DNA from 2 places in the Paraburkholderia aspalathi genome. Region 2 is predicted to be linked to the other one. Evidence: riboswitches for the same ligand, from Rfam matches in the RefSeq annotation. Region 2 holds a riboswitch; the other holds the start of a gene.
What was found. A riboswitch is a leader RNA that binds a small molecule or an ion and turns the genes downstream of it on or off. The one in region 2 is predicted to bind cobalamin.
Positions count from the first base shown of each region.

Region 1: linked by a shared signal. The riboswitch ahead of cobW (cobalamin biosynthesis protein CobW) and the one ahead of KHO30_RS29105 (TonB-dependent receptor domain-containing protein) in region 2 are both predicted to bind cobalamin.

Region 1 is NZ_CAJNBA010000012.1:106,623-114,492, reverse strand. Features, by position in the region: gene cobN (cobaltochelatase subunit CobN) at 1-3,206, opposite strand, end outside; gene cobW (cobalamin biosynthesis protein CobW) at 3,212-4,312, opposite strand; cobalamin riboswitch at 4,497-4,769, opposite strand; cobalamin riboswitch at 4,849-5,076, shown strand; partial or broken gene cobA (uroporphyrinogen-III C-methyltransferase) at 5,301-6,023, shown strand; gene KHO30_RS39445 (cobalamin biosynthesis protein) at 6,024-6,551, shown strand; gene cobO (cob(I)yrinic acid a,c-diamide adenosyltransferase) at 6,548-7,150, shown strand; gene KHO30_RS36320 (cobyrinic acid a,c-diamide synthase CobB) at 7,154-7,870, shown strand, end outside.
Region 2 is NZ_CAJNBA010000005.1:552,586-560,455, forward strand. Features, by position in the region: gene ilvD (dihydroxy-acid dehydratase) at 1-686, opposite strand, end outside; gene KHO30_RS29070 (LysR family transcriptional regulator) at 912-1,895, shown strand; gene lgt (prolipoprotein diacylglyceryl transferase) at 2,039-2,944, shown strand; gene KHO30_RS29080 (SIMPL domain-containing protein) at 3,038-3,769, opposite strand; gene KHO30_RS29085 (EVE domain-containing protein) at 3,966-4,424, opposite strand; RNA gene ssrS (6S RNA) at 4,517-4,698, opposite strand; gene KHO30_RS29095 (cell division protein ZapA) at 4,792-5,103, opposite strand; gene KHO30_RS29100 (hypothetical protein) at 5,100-5,456, opposite strand; cobalamin riboswitch at 5,664-5,920, shown strand; gene KHO30_RS29105 (TonB-dependent receptor domain-containing protein) at 6,012-7,870, shown strand, end outside.

The DNA.
Region 1 (7,870 bases), on a different contig from region 2:
GTGTAGGCGTAACCGCCCCACGCCTGATAGGCATTCGCGAGATCGGCGTCGGTTTGCCATTGCTGCGAGTCGATCATGTCCTGCAGACCCGCGCCATACGCGCCGGGCCGCGCGCTGAACACGCGCCAGCCGGCGCGCTTGCGCGCCTCGGCGGCATCCATGCCGTGTGCAATCAGGGCATCGCGTTCGCGCAGCACACGCGCGCGGATCGGGTTCAGGTCCTCGGGTTCGTCGAGTTCGGCCACGGCCTGCACGGCGGCGTCGAACAGATGCATCACGTTCGCGAAGGCATCGCGGAAAAAGCCGGATACGCGTAATGTGACATCGATACGCGGCCGGTTAAAGGCCTCGATCGGCATGATTTCGAAGTCAGTCACGCGATGACTGCCTGGCGCCCACTTCGGCCGCACGCCGAGTAAAGCAAGTGCCTGGGCGATATCGTCGCCACCGGTGCGCATGGTTGCGGTGCCCCATACCGAGAGGCCGATCGCGCGCGGATAATCGCCGTTCTCCTGCAAGTGCCGTTCAATCAACTGCTGCGCGGATTTCAAACCGAGCGACCATGCCGCTTGCGTCGGCACTGCGCGCGTATCGACCGAATAGAAGTTGCGGCCGGTAGGCAGCACGTCAGGCCGTCCGCGCGACGGCGAACCGCTCGGCCCCGGCGGCACGAAACGCCCCTCAAGGCCGCGCTTCAGATGCAGCATTTCCTGCGAACCGCAGGCGTCGAGCCGGGGCAATACGTCGTTGCGCAGGCGTTCGATCACACGTTCGGCTTGCGGCAAAGTCCCGCTTGCGGGCGCCGTCCCGGACGTTTCATCGCCGCACACTTCACGCAACATCTCAGCCGCCAGCAGTTCCAGACGCTCGCGTGTATCGCCACAATGCCGCCAGGGCGCATCGCTCACCCGCTGCAATACCTCGGGACGTGGACCGTCCCACGCCGCAGCCCAATCCACCGACAACGGATCGAATAGATGGTCCATCAGCAGGTCACGCGCCAACGCGTCGATCAAACCGGCCTTGCCGCCCTGGCCATCGCCGACCGGAAAGCGTCCCAGCGCCAGCAACGTATCGCGCCGCTGCACACCTTCAGGCGACTGCCCGAACGTATGCAAGCCGTCGCGAATCTGCGCCTCCTTCAACTCGCACAGCCACGCATCGACGCGCGTCAGCAGCGCATCTTCATCGTCCTGACCGTTCGGCTCCGCAAGACTCAACTCGTCATGCAGCTTGTGCTCGACGATGGTCGCGAGAATGGTGCGCCTCAACAGCTTCGAGCGGCGCGGGTCGACCATCAGTGCTTCATAGTATTCGTCGACCTGGCGCTCGAGGTCCTGCAACGGCCCGTAACTTTCGGCGCGCGTGAGTGGCGGCATCAGGTGATCGATGATGACGGCCTGCGCGCGACGCTTCGCCTGACTACCCTCGCCCGGATCGTTGACGATGAACGGATACAGATGCGGCATCGGACCGAGAATCAGATCGGGCCAGCACGCATCGCTCAACGCGACGCTCTTGCCCGGCAGCCATTCGAGATTGCCGTGCTTGCCAACATGCACGACCGCGTCGATGCCGAACTGATGACGCAGCCAGAAATAGAACGCCAGATAGGCGTGCGGCGGCACGAGTTCAGCGTCGTGATAGCTCGCGTAGTCGCCCTGCTCGCGCGAACGCGAAGGTTGAATGCCAACGAACACTTGCCCACAACGCCAGCCCGCGATCATGAAACGGCCGCGCCGCAACGTTGGATCCTGCTCGGGCGAGCCCCAACGCGCGTTCAGCGCATTGCGAGCTTCCGCCGGCAACGCGTTGAAGTACACAAGGTATTCGTCGAGCGCGAGGCTTTGCAACGCGGGTCGCAAGTCGCGCACGACCGGATCGTTGGTCACGCCTTCGGTCAGCCTCTTCAACAACGCGTCACCGTCGGCGGGCAGTTCGGCCACGCGATATCCCTCATCGCGCAACATCGAAAGAAGGCCGACCACCGAGGCCGGCGTATCGAGCCCCACGCCATTGCCGATACGCCCTTCGCTCATCGGATAGTTGGCGAGGATCAGCGCGAGTTTCTTGTCCGCGTTGTCGAGCGTGCGCAGGCGGCACCAGCGGCGGCTCAGTTCGGCCAGAAAGCCGACGCGTTCGAGGTCCGGTTGGTAGCGGACCACATCGACTTCGGTATGCGGACAACGATAGGCGAGCCCCTTGAAGCTGATCGCCCGTGTGATGATGCGGCCGTCCACTTCCGGCAGCGCAATATGCATGGCGATATCGCGCGAGTTGAGCCCCTGATTGTCCTTGACCCAATCTTCACGATTACCGCCGCTCAGGATCACCTGCAACACCGGCGCGTCACCAGCGAGCGCAAGCGGCTCAGGGTCGTCGATAGCAGACGCGGCGAATGCGGTTGTATTCAGCACCAGCGCGACATCATGTTGCGCGCACAACTGCTGTACGACGTCGCGGCTCATCGCGTCTTTAAGCGAAGTAATCGCGATCGGTAACGGATTCAGGCCTTGTGCTTCGAGTGCATCGATCAGGGCGTCGAACACCGCTGTGTTGGCCGCCTGCAGATGCGCCTTGTAGAACAGAATCGCGGCAACCGGTGCGTCTTCACGCCAACGCGCTTGCCAGTCGGCAATGGTCGGCGTGTCGCGTTCAGGATGGTAGAGCGTCGCGGCAGGCAACGCGCGCGGCAGCGCGGGCTCGCACCCCCAGCCAAACGAGCGGTACGCGATAAAACGCAGGAAGGCCTCGGCATTCTGCGGCCCGCCTTCACGCAGATAGCGCCATAGCTGATGGCACAGTTCGGCGTCGGCGGTGCTGCGCGCCAGCAGATTCGGGTCTTCCTGCAGATCGCCGGAGAACATCGCGAGCGTCTGCTGCTTGCGCTCGGCGAGGGCGACCACCTGTTCGATGCCATACGGCCAGTACGCCTCGCCGCCGAGATGATCGACCACCACGACACGCGCATGCTGCAACACGTCTTCGACATAGAAATCGACCGAAGCCGGTTGCCGCAAATACGTGACGTTCGCAAGCCGCACGCTCGGAAAACCCTCGCCCAGACGCGGAAACACGCTCGCGAGCAATGACAGCGTGGTATCCGCGGAACTGAGCACCACGATATCGGCGGGCTGCTGATCGATCCGGATCACGCCCTGTGTATCGTCGACAAAACCGCCCGGCGTGGTGCGCAGCAGATGCATGAGGGTTACGCCTGTTGCGGCTGGGCGCTCGCCACGGCGCCCAAGGCGGCGTCGAATGCCTGTTGCAGCGCGGCCTGATCGAGGTCTTCGCCGATCAGCACAAAGCGGCTTTGTTGCTCTGCGCCCATTTCGCCCGCCTGCCAGCGCCGGTCGAAGTAACTATCGAATCGACGGCCCACGCCCTGTATCACCAGACGCATCGCCGCACCCGGCAGCGCCGCGAAACCTTTGACGCGGTAAATCGTGTTGGTTTCGACGAGCCCTTGCAACGCGGCGATCACAGCTTCGCGCGACGAAACATTCGCGTGCACCACCACCGAATCGAACTCGTCGTGATGGTGATCGGCGTCTTCGGCCGAACCATGGTGATCGTGACGCAGATGAATCGTTTCTTCCGACGCCGCTTCGAGGCCCAGCAGCGTATGCAGATCAAGTTGACCCATCTGCGCGCGCACGATCTTCACTTGCGGCGGAATTTCTTCGCGGATGACGGCTTCGACAGAAGCTTGACGCGCTTCGTCGAGCAGATCGGTTTTGTTCAGAATCACCAGATCGGCCGCCGACAATTGATCTTCGAACAATTCGTGCAGCGGCGATTCGTGATCGAGATTCGGATCGGCCTTGCGTTGCGCATCCACGGCGACTGGGTTGTCGGCGAACTGGCCGCTCGACGCGGCCGGGCCGTCTACCACGGTGACGACCGCGTCGACGGTAAAGCTATTCTTGATCTGCGGCCAGTTGAACGCCTGCACCAGCGGCTTCGGCAACGCGAGACCTGACGTTTCGATCAGCACGTGATCGATCTGCTCGCGGCGCTCCACCAGCTTTTCCATCACCGGGAAAAACTCCTCTTGCACGGTGCAGCACAGGCAGCCGTTCGCGAGTTCATACAGCTGCCCTTCGGTCTCGACGCCGTTCTCATCGCAGCCGATGCCGCAACCCTTGAGGATTTCCCCGTCGATGCCGAGCTCGCCGAACTCGTTGACGATCACCGCGATGCGCTTGCCGCCCGCATGCTGAAGAATGTGCCGCAGCAGCGTGGTCTTGCCGCTGCCGAGAAAGCCCGTGACGATGGTGACGGGGATCTTGCGCATTTGAGTTTGCATCGTGAGGTCCATCCGTAGGAGTTGCTCGTGCACGCCGAGGCATCGTGTATAGGCCGGGCAAACGGGGCACACACCCCAAACCACGACATTAACAAAACACGGGGACGGACAACGGCGTTGCCGAGGCAACCAAAAACTGGAAACGAGAATGAGGTCATGAACGCGCCACCGCATCCCCGCGATGGTCGTTCTTCGTAGTCTGGCCGGTATCCGGGCTGGCGACAGCGCCGCTTCCCCTTCCCGGACGAGTGGTTTCTCGCCCAGTGGTTATATGCCGACGCGGCCTTGCGCGTGGACATCGAAGCCGGCTCCGCGGCGCTCAAGAACGCACCGCTTTTCGCTTACCGTTGCGGGGGCAGCACAGGTTGACCCGGTCCATTGCAGGTGGGCACCCTGTTTCCCGTTTAACTGCATGCGCACGAGCGCGCACACGAGCACCAAAGTGCGTGCGAGTTTAGGCCGAGCGCCCCCTGCCGTCAAGGAAACGCGGGCTTCGGCAAGGCCTTTCCACAGTGCCGGCGCGGCCTGCCGTGTGCTATCGTATGCGCGCGTTTGGTGCCCGCATATGCGATCGCATGTGCAGTTAAACGGGAAACAGGCCGCGCTCGCTGCGCTCAACCTGTGCTGTCCCCGCAACGGTAAGCGACCTGCGGTGCTTTCGCATCGCGCATGCGTTTTTGATGCCACTGTCCGACGAATCCGGACGGGAAGGCAAAACGCATGAGGCCGCCAGCCCGGATACCGGCCAGACGCGGAGGCAGTGAACGTCACGCTGCCGGCCGCCGGAATCCGCGAGGGACGGATGTGAAGGCGCTGAAGCACGACGTGACGCGGCCGTTGGCGTTTTCCTGTGGGAAACGCGGCGAGCGGCGTTTTTCGTCGCGCGTAATCTGTTGCACCGCATGACCTCAATTTCTGCCGCCTCCGGCCTCTTCGCGCCTCAGCCGCTCCCATTCGTCACGACATGGCGTGCGCCATGCACGCTGCGATGAGCCGCGCCTGGCTGATCGGCGCCGGTCCCGGCGACGTCGAACTGATGACGCTCAAAGCGACGCGCGCGTTGGCGCAAGCCGATGTGGTGCTGGTCGACGATCTGGTGAATCCTGAAGTACTGCAGTTCGCGCGCGCCGATGCGCTGGTCGTGTATGTCGGCAAACGCGGCGGGCATCCGTCGACGCCGCAGGCCGGCATCGTCGCGCAAATGCTCGAGCATTTGCGGGCGGGACGCAGCGTCGCCCGTTTGAAAGGCGGCGATCCGTTCGTGTTCGGCCGTGGCGGCGAAGAACAAGAAGCGCTCCATGCCGCAGGCATTAGCGTCGACGTGATCAACGGCATCACCGCCGGGATTGCGGCGCCCGCGGCAATCGGCATTCCTGTGACGCATCGCGATCACGCGCAAGGCGTGGTGTTCGTCACCGGACACGGCGCCGGCAGCGGCGAGCCGGACTGGGCCGCGCTCGTCGCTACGCGAATGACGCTGGTGATTTACATGGGCATGCGGCGACTGAACGAAATCGTCGACACATTGCTCGCAGCCGGGATGAGCGCCGATACGCCGTGCGCCGCGATCGAATCGGCCACGCGCCCCGAGCAACGGCATGCGCTCGCGCGGCTCGGCGAGTTCGCCGATACGGTCTCGCGCGCCGGGCTCGGGTCGCCGGCGATCGTGGTGATCGGCGGTGTGGCGTCGCTGGCTTTGGCGCGGGATGCGGTGAAAGTCGGCAGCGAATCCCAGCGCCACGCAAGGAAAACGCTAACCGTCGGCATCGGTTGTCGTTTGCACAGCTCCGCCGAGGAAATCGAAACGGCTGTACGTGCCACGCTCGGCTCGCATTCATTCGACGAAATCAGCACGATCGCCTCAGTCGACGTCAAAGCTCACGAAACCGGTTTGCTCGAATTTTGCGCACGTCATGCGTTGCCGCTGAAGCTGTTCAGCCGCGAGCAGATTGCGGCGATCTCCGTGAACGATCCGTCGGCGGCCACACGTGAGCATCTCGGCATAGACGGCGTCTGCGAGCCGTGCGCCTTGCTCGCTGCGGCGACCGAATCTGATGCGGCCCATGCCTCAATTAGCTCAATGACCCCAGTTGCCTCGTTTGCAGCCGATACCGCCAACGCACGGCTACTCGTGCGCAAAACCGTACATGCCGGCATCACCGTCGCGATAGCATCGACCACCGCCCGCCTCGCCTGCGAACACACAAACAACAACACTCAAGAACAGGACCTTCCATGAAGACCGATCCCGAATCGCATCAACGCATGACCGAACGCCGGCGCGAGGGCCACGAGAAGAAGCAGGCCAGCGCCACCGTCGAAAAAGGTCTGCTGATCGTCAATACCGGCACCGGCAAAGGCAAAACCACCGCAGCGTTCGGCATGGCCGTGCGCGTGCTTGGGCATGGCATGCGCCTCGGCGTCGTGCAGTTCATCAAGGGCGCGCTGCATACGTCGGAACGCGACTTCCTCGGCGCGATCGCCAATTGCGACTTCGTCACGATGGGCGACGGCTATACCTGGAACACGCAGAATCGCGACGCCGACATCGCCACCGCGCGCAAAGGGTGGAACGAAGCACGCCGCATGATCGAAAGCGGCGACTATCAGATGGTGATCCTCGACGAACTGAACACCGTGCTGAAGTACGAATACCTGCCGCTCGACGAAGTGCTGTCGGTACTGACCGGGCGCGCGGAGATGCTGCACGTGGTGGTGACCGGCCGTCACGCGCCGGACGCGCTGATCGAAGCCGCCGACCTCGTCACCGAAATGCGCATCGTCAAGCATCCGTATCGCGAGCAAGGCGTGAAAGCGCAGCGCGGCGTGGAGTTCTGAGCGATGTCCGCGTGCCCCGCCCTGTTCATTAGCGCGCCCGCGTCGGGCCAAGGCAAGACCACGATTACCGCGGGTCTGGCGCGCTACCATCGGCGGCTGGGGCGACACGTGCGCGTATTCAAAACCGGCCCCGACTTTCTCGACCCGATGATCCTCGCGCGTGCCAGCGGCACGCCGGTCCTGTCGCTCGATCTGTGGATGGTGGGCGAAACCGCCTGTCGCAACCTGCTCGCGCAGGCGGCGGCCGAAGCGGATCTGATCCTGATCGAAGGCGTGATGGGCCTGTTCGACGGCACACCGAGCAGCGCGGATCTGGCAACCACATTCGGCGTGCCGGTGCTCGCGGTGATTTCGGCGAAAGCGATGGCGCAGACCTTCGGCGCGGTCGCTTTCGGCCTTGCGCAATTCAGGCCGGAGGTACCGTTTTACGGCGTGCTCGCCAATCGCGTCGGCTCACCAAGGCACGCGCAAATGCTCGAAGAGGCTTTGCCGCCAGACCTGCGCTGGTGCGGACACATCAGCGGCAACGACGAAATCGAACTGCCCGATCGCCATCTCGGCCTGCATCAGGCGGCAGAAATCAACGATCTGGACGCGCGTCTGGATCGTGCCGCCGATGCGCTCGCGCAAACCGCGCTGGCCGAATTGCCGCCGCCGGTCGAATTCGGCACGCCTATAGAAGAAGCGCCGCCGCGTCTTCTGGAAGGCAAGCGCATCGCC
Region 2 (7,870 bases):
ACCTTTTCCTGGTCCGGATTGGCCATCGTCGACGAATAAAACAGCGACATGCCCAGCGCTTCGAACGACGAGCTCATCGTGTTGGCGGTGTACATGCCGCCGCACGAACCCGTAGACGGGCACGCGTTCTTTTCGACCCCTTCAAAATCTTCCTGCGACATGCGGCCGGCCGTGAACTCGCCCACGGCTTCGAACGAGGACACGATGGTCAGGTCGGTGCCCTTCCAGTTGCCCGGACGGATCGTGCCGCCATACACGTAGATGCTCGGCACGTTGGTGCGCAGCATGCCGATCATGCCGCCCGGCATGTTCTTGTCGCAGCCGCCGATCACCACCACGCCGTCCATCCACTGGCCTTGCACGCACGTCTCGATACAGTCGGAGATGACTTCGCGCGACACGAGCGAATACTTCATGCCTTCGGTGCCCATCGACATGCCGTCCGAAATCGTCGGCGTGCCGAAGATCTGCGGATTCGCGTCGGCGCCCTTGACCGCGGCGACGGCCGCGTCGGCCAGTCGCTGCAGGCCGGCGTTACACGGCGTGATGGTCGAGTGGCCGTTGGCGATGCCGATCATCGGCTTGTCGAAGTCGGCCTTTTCGTAGCCGAGTGCGTAGTACATCGAGCGGTTCGGTGAGCGCGCCACGCCTTGCGTGATGTTCTTCGAACGACGGTTGTATGCCATGGGGAACTCCAATCTGTTTTGTTTTGATCCGTGCTGCGTGTGCGGGACTTAGGTGCTGCCGCAGAGGCTTGCGGTGACGCTGCAATGCGTTGCCGGCGGCGTCGGCCGATACGGCGGTTCTGGTCAGTTCAGTTTAGTTCCGACGCGTTGCGCAAGGGTGCAGTTTTGCGAAGCGCGTGTCCAATATATTATTCAGGCTCGATTAGGTCGTAAAATATATTAATCATGTTGCCTACGACTCCTGACCTGCGCCAATTGCGCTATTTCGTGACCGTCGCTGAAGAAAAGCACTTCGGGCGGGCGGCCGTGCGTCTTTCCATGACGCAGCCGCCATTGTCGCAGGCGATTCGGGCGCTGGAGGACACGCTCGGCGTCGAGTTGTTCGCGCGCACCAAGCGCTCGGTGGAGCTGACTCCGGTGGGCGCTGACCTGTTGCCCGAAGTGCAGCGCCTGCTGGCGAGCGCCGAGGGGCTGCGGCCGCTGGCGCAGAGCCTCGCGCGAGGCGAGGCCGGGGCGCTCTCGCTGGCCTTCGTCTCGACGGCCGATTACGGCCTGCTGCCGCTGCTGCTGCGCGATTTCGGCGCGCGCCATCCGCGGGTGCGCCTCGAACTGACCGAAGCCACCAGCGACGTGCAGATCGACGAACTGGTGGCCGGGCGCATCGACGCAGGCCTCGTGATCGCGCCGCTACCGTCGCGCCATGCCACCCAGCTCTCGTGGCTGCCGATCGCCCGCGAGCCGCTGGTGATCGCGATGTCGACGGACATGGCGAAGCGAGTGGGCAGCGCCGCAGGTTCCAAGGCTGACTCGCCCGCGGAGTGGCTGGATACGCCCATCAGCCTGCGCGACGTCGCCGACGAGCCGCTCGTGATCTTCCCAAGACGTCTGGCGCCAGGCTTTTATGACATCATTATGGATTGCTACGGCGTGGCGGGCCTCGCGCCCCGGGTCGGCCAGGAGGCGATCCAGATGCAGACGATCGTGAGCCTCGTGTCGGCCGGGATGGGCGTCGCACTGGTGCCGCAATCGTTGCGTAATCTGCGCCGCACGGGTGTCGTGTACCGGCCGCTCTCCGAATCGGTGCCGGCGATCGAGACGGGGCTGGTTTGGCGCACGGCGGAGGTGAGTCCGGTGCTGGCCGGCTTCATCGAGATCGTGCGGGCGCACGCGGCCACCATGGAGGCGCAGTTCTCGGCGCCTCGTGTTTAGGCGAGCTTAGGTGAGCCGCTGCCGCGAACGCATTGCAAGCGGAACCGTCCAACGCATGCGCCGCATGACGCGCACACCGCCGGCTGCTACTTGAAACCCGACTAGAAATCCGCTTCTGAACCTGAACTGCCCATAACAACACGATGCTCATTCACCCGAATTTCGACCCCGTTGCCATTCATCTGGGGCCGCTTGCTGTGCGCTGGTATGGACTGATGTACCTCGTTGCGTTCATCGCGGCGATCGTCGTCGGCCGCTTGCGGCTGCGTTTGCCGTACGTCGCCGCGCAAGGCTGGACCGCTAAAGATATCGACGACATGCTGTTTTACGGCGTGCTCGGTACGATCCTCGGCGGCCGGCTCGGCTACGTGCTGTTCTACAAGGCGAGCTTTTACTTCGCGCATCCGCTCGACATCTTCAAGGTGTGGGAAGGCGGTATGTCGTTTCACGGCGGCTTCCTCGGCGTCACGCTGGCAATGGTGCTGTTCGCCTATCAGCGCAAGCGCTCGTGGCTGCAGGTCACCGATTTCGTCGCGCCGATGGTGCCGACCGGGCTCGCGGCTGGGCGCCTCGGCAACTTTATCAACGGTGAGTTGTGGGGCCGTGTGACCGATCCGTCGGCACCCTGGGCCATGCTGTTTCCCGGCGCCGCGCCGGACGACGCCACGTGGCTCACCACTCATCCGCAACTGGCCGCGCAATGGCATCTGAACGAAGTGTTCGCGCAATATCACATGCTGCCGCGTCATCCGTCGGAGTTGTATGAGATCGCGCTCGAAGGCGTGGCGCTGTTCTTCGTGCTGTTCTTCTTCTCGCGCAAACCGAAGCCATTGGGCGCGATTTCCGCAATGTTCCTGATCGGCTACGGTCTCGCGCGTTTCACGGTGGAATTCGCGCGTGAGCCGGACGATTTCCTTGGGCTCCTGGCAATGGGTCTCTCGATGGGCCAATGGCTCTCGCTGCCAATGATCCTCGTGGGCATCGGGATACTGGTGTGGTCCTATCGCCGTGCGCGGCGTGAACCGGCGCAGCCAGTCGGCGCAAACTGAGCGCTACGTTTTATCGTAGTGAGAAGCCAACAAAAAAAGCCACGGCATGCCGTGGCTTTTTCTTTTACAGCAGGACATCTGGTGTAAAACGCGTTACTTCATCTGCACCGAGCCCGACACATTGACCGTGACAGTCGAAGTTCCGCCTTCAATCGGCACCGGCGCGGATGCCTTCGCATCGGCACCCATTGCGCGTGCGCTCATCATCATCATTGGGCGCGGCATGACACCGTTGTGCCCGACGTTGACCTCGCGAATCGAATAGCCGTTGTAGCCGAATGCCTGCGCTGACGAAGCGGCTTGCTCACGGAACGACTTGATGGCTTCGCCGGTGAGCTTCTGCTCCGCGGCACGCTGCGCTTCTGGCGACAACGAGAACTGCACGTTGCCGACCTGCATGATCGATGCCATCTGGCCCGCGAGCTTCGACGCCGCGGCGAAGTCGTGCGATTCAAGCACAACTTCAGTACGGCCGCGCCATGCGGAAATGCGGCCGTCACGATCGGTGGACGGGTAGATCGAGAAGGAGCCAGTGCGAGCCGTTACGCCGTTCACGCCCTTGGCTTTTTGCAGCGCCGCATCGGCGCGCTGATTCAGCGTGGAGGTGAGCACGGACGGATCACTCGCTTCCTGCTCATAGAACAGCGTGATATCGACGACGTCTTGCGGCACTTCCGAGCTTGCTTGCGCATTCAGCGACAGCACGCCCGCGGGCTGATATTGCGTCACGCCCTGCGCGCGGGCCATGGCCGGCGTCAACGCGAGCGCAGCAGGCGCGGCGCATACGAGAGCGAGAGCGAGTGCACGTGCGGTGTTTTTCGTCATTCTTGGACTCCTTGCTTGAACAGGTTGTGCACGATTGGAGCGAACGTCATGCGGTGGCACAACGTTTGCGAGTCCGTTAGGCGCTTGTAACCTGAGCTTGGTTCCCTAATTTGACGTTTGCTGAACGTTTGTGTTCATCGGCGCACGGACATGCGCGTGACGCAAGCGGCAACGGGTCACATGCGCGTATGCAAGGTCAAACAAGACGTTTGGTGATGAAGCGCCATTCAGCTTCGGTCACCGGTGTGATCGACAGGCGGTTGCCTTTGACGAGCACACGCATGTCCTTCAATTCTTCATGCTCGCGCAGCGCGGCAAGCGGAATCAAGGGGATCTTCTTCTTGAACACAACATCGACGAGTAGCCAGCGCGGCGTTTCCTGCGACGACTTCGGGTCGTAGTAGGGGCTCTTCTTGTCGAATTGAGTGGGGTCCGGATACGCGGTGGACGATACCTCCGCGAGCCCCGCAATGCCCGGCTCCGGGCAACTCGAGTGATAGAACAGCACACCGTCGCCGACCTGCATCATGTCGCGCATGAAGTTGCGCGCCTGATAGTTGCGCACGCCGGTCCACGGCAACGTGTGGTGCGGTGCCTCTGCGAGATGGTCGATGCTTGCTTCGTCCGGTTCGGACTTCATTAGCCAGTAGCGCATGAATCGAGTTGAACGTTAAAGGTTTGATACAGCAAGAAAAATCGAGGCCCAAAAAAAAACGGCACCGAACCGAAGTCCGATGCCGTTTGAATAAGGTCCCCGCCTTAGCCGCTAGGCCGGCATCCTGAACCGGGAGTTCAGAATTGGTCGCAGTTAGCAGCACTTCGGGTACATCAGACAGAGTGACGCGCACACCCGTGCTACAAATTTCCACAACCGTGCACATGGCATTGGTTCAAGGAATATATGACCTTGGCGAACCAGGCAGGGAAGTCAAACCGATTGAATTCAAGACGTTTGCATGAATCTTTGCTCATGCACCTCGTTTGAATCCGCAGCCGATCTCAGGACCGGCTACAAGATACTTTTACATGCTGTACTGCTGAATCACAGTACCCAGTTGCTCGTTCATTTGGTGCATTGTACGCCGGATTTCTTCAGCGGGAAATGCTTCTCCGTGCCGCACGCTGCTTTGCAGCTTAAGCAGTTCTGATGCCAGCGACAGCGCGGCCATGACGGCAATGCGATCCGTGCCGCGCACGTTGCTGCTATTGCGGATCTTCGACATCTCGGCGTCGACGCGAGCAACCGCTTCAAGCAACGCGCCTTCAGTTTCCGGCGAGCAGGCGAGACGATAGGGCACGCCGAGAATCGATACTTCGATCTGCTTGGTGGTCATGCATTTTCTCCATGGCGGGTGACGTCGCTCTCCGCTTCTTCCTCATGCGGCGCGGCCTCGAGCAGATCGAGCTGATTATCAGGCTCGCTGTGCGCGCGGGCCCGCGGCAGTTTTTCGAGGATCGCATTGAGGCGCACCTGTGCGTCGTCGATCTTTGCCGACAGCGCGTCGCGTTCCGCCTGCAGCGCATCGCGCTCCTCGCGCATCAGCGCGAGTTCCGTGCGCGTGGCCTCGGCTTCGGCACGCGTTTGGGCGAGCTGATCTTCGAGCGCGAGCCGCGCTTCATTGTGGCGTTGGCTGATCGTGATCAGCTTGCCGATATTCTGTGAAAGTGTTTCGAGTTCGGTGAGCATCTGCTGCGTCCTCTAAAGACATCGCATTTTAGCGCGGAATGTCGCAGGTTCCGACAATTGTCTCGTTTCGAGACGTAACAACATCGCTTTGTGCCGCCTTTTATCGACCATATGATGAAAAACAACTCATGCATCGGACAATAACCTGCACTTAACAGAACAGTTTGCGCACGGATTAACCATTCTTGACGGACCCGAGGGCCGCTCCTAAACTGGCCGCACTTTGGTGCCCGCGCGCGCTTTTCCACAGCGTGCGCAGTTAAACGGGAAGCAGGGCGCGCGCTTCGCCTGAACGCGCCAACCTGCGCTGCCCCCGCAACGGTAAGCGACCGCATTCGTCATGCAGGTCGATCCTGATCGCGTGTTTGATGCTTAACACGCGAGTGTGCCACTGCGCGTCACGCGTGGGAAGGCGGGATCGATGTGTCGCCAGCCCGGATACCGGCCAGAGGGAGAGGCTCGTTCCCGCGCAAACGTAAAACAACGCGGGCGCCTCGTTACGCATCGGCCCGCGGGGAAGCGGGCCGCGCACGCTATCCACAGGAATGTCATCCCATGCTGTCCCCTATCGCTCGCGCGGCGTTGCTCGCCTTTGCGAGCCTGCCGCTCGTCGTGCATGCTCAAGCTACTGCTTCTTCTGCGTCACCGTCCTCGTCGTCATCTTCTTCTGCCGATACGGGGGCGAGCGGTTCGTCAGCCGCGGTGTTGTCGCCCGTTGTCGTGACCGCGGAGCGCGGGCCGCAACCGCTCGCCGATGCGATCCCGCAGACCACGCTGTTCGACCAGCAGGACATCGCCGATACGACCGCGACCGATTTGCCCGGCCTGCTGCAACTCGCGCCCGGCGCGCAAATCTCGCGCACCGGTGGTCCGGGTTCCACGACGAGCCTGTTTCTGCGCGGCGCGTCGTCGACGCAATCGCTTCTGCTGATCGACGGCGTGCGGGTCGATTCCGTGAGCCTGGGCGCGCCGCAACTCGCGCAGATTCCGCTCGACCAGATCGATCACGTCGAAGTGGTGAATGGCAACGTGTCCGCGCTTTACGGCTCCGGCGCAATTGGCGGCGTGGTGCAGGTGTTCACCAAAGACGGCGGCGACCATCCGCCGCGTTTCAATTTTTCGGTGGGCTATGGCAGCTATCACACGCAGACGCAGCAGGCCGGCGTGAACGGCTCGCTGGATAAAGACGGCAACACCACCTTCAGCATTTCGCTCGCGCGTTCGAAAGACGACGGCTTCTCCTCGCTCAATCCGTCGCAGGCGCCCAACGCGAATCCGAACGCGAACGGCTATCTGAACGAAAGCATCTCGGCTTCGCTGCGTCACAAGTTCAGCGACAAGTGGGACGCGGGCGCCACCTATTTCCAGTCGAACGGCAATAACAGCTATGACAACGCGTACGGTGTGCCGACCGATCTGAACAACCTCTACAGCAAAGTGCGCCAGATGTCGGTGTTCGCGAACGGCAAACTGACCGACTGGTGGACCACGCACTTCATCGTTTCCGAAGGCGACGACCGCAGCGTGTCGAATACCAACGGCGTCTACAACGGCCGCTTCGATACTGACAATCGCCAGTACACGTGGCAGAACGATTTTGCGCTCGCCGCGCAGCAGAAACTGCAGGTCGGCTATGAGCATCTGGATCAGAGCCTCGACTCGGATACATTCACTGCGCCCGACCGGCATGTGGATTCGGGCTTTGTCGGCTACACGGGGCGCTTTGGGCGCAATCAGATTCAGGCCAACGTGCGGCGCGATCAGTATTCCGATTTCGGCGGGGCGAACAGTTACTATCTCGCCTACGGTTTCGACATCACCGAGCATTGGAAGGCGACTGCAAGCTATTCGGATTCGTTCCGCGCGCCGAGCTTCGACGATCTGTACTATCCGCTCAGCGGCAATCCGTCGATCCAGCCCGAGCGCAGCCATTCGATCGAAGCAGCGTTGCAGTACGCATCGAACGCGCTTGGCGTGATGCGTCTGAGCGCGTTCCAGACGCGTTATTCGAATCTGATCGACTACGAGCAGGTTACGCCCGGCATCTTTTTGGCCGAGAACGTCGGCCGTGCGAAGGTGCAGGGGCTTGAGGGATCGTGGAGCGGCCATGTGGGCAAGACGGATGTGCGTGCGTCGGTGACGCTGCAGAATCCTGTCGACCTCGATAGTGATACCGATCTCGTGCGGCGTGCAAGGCGCTTCGCGTCGCTGGCGGTGAATCGCAGCATTGCCGGGTGGCGTGTCGGCGGCGAGTGGATTGTCAGCGGCGCCCGCGAAGATAGCAGCGGCACGCTGGGTGGGTATGGCGTGGTGAATCTGTCGGCGCGCTACAACATCACGAAGGCATGGTACGTCGCCGCGCAGATCCAGAACCTGTTGAACAAGGACTATGAAACGGCCTACTCGTATAACTC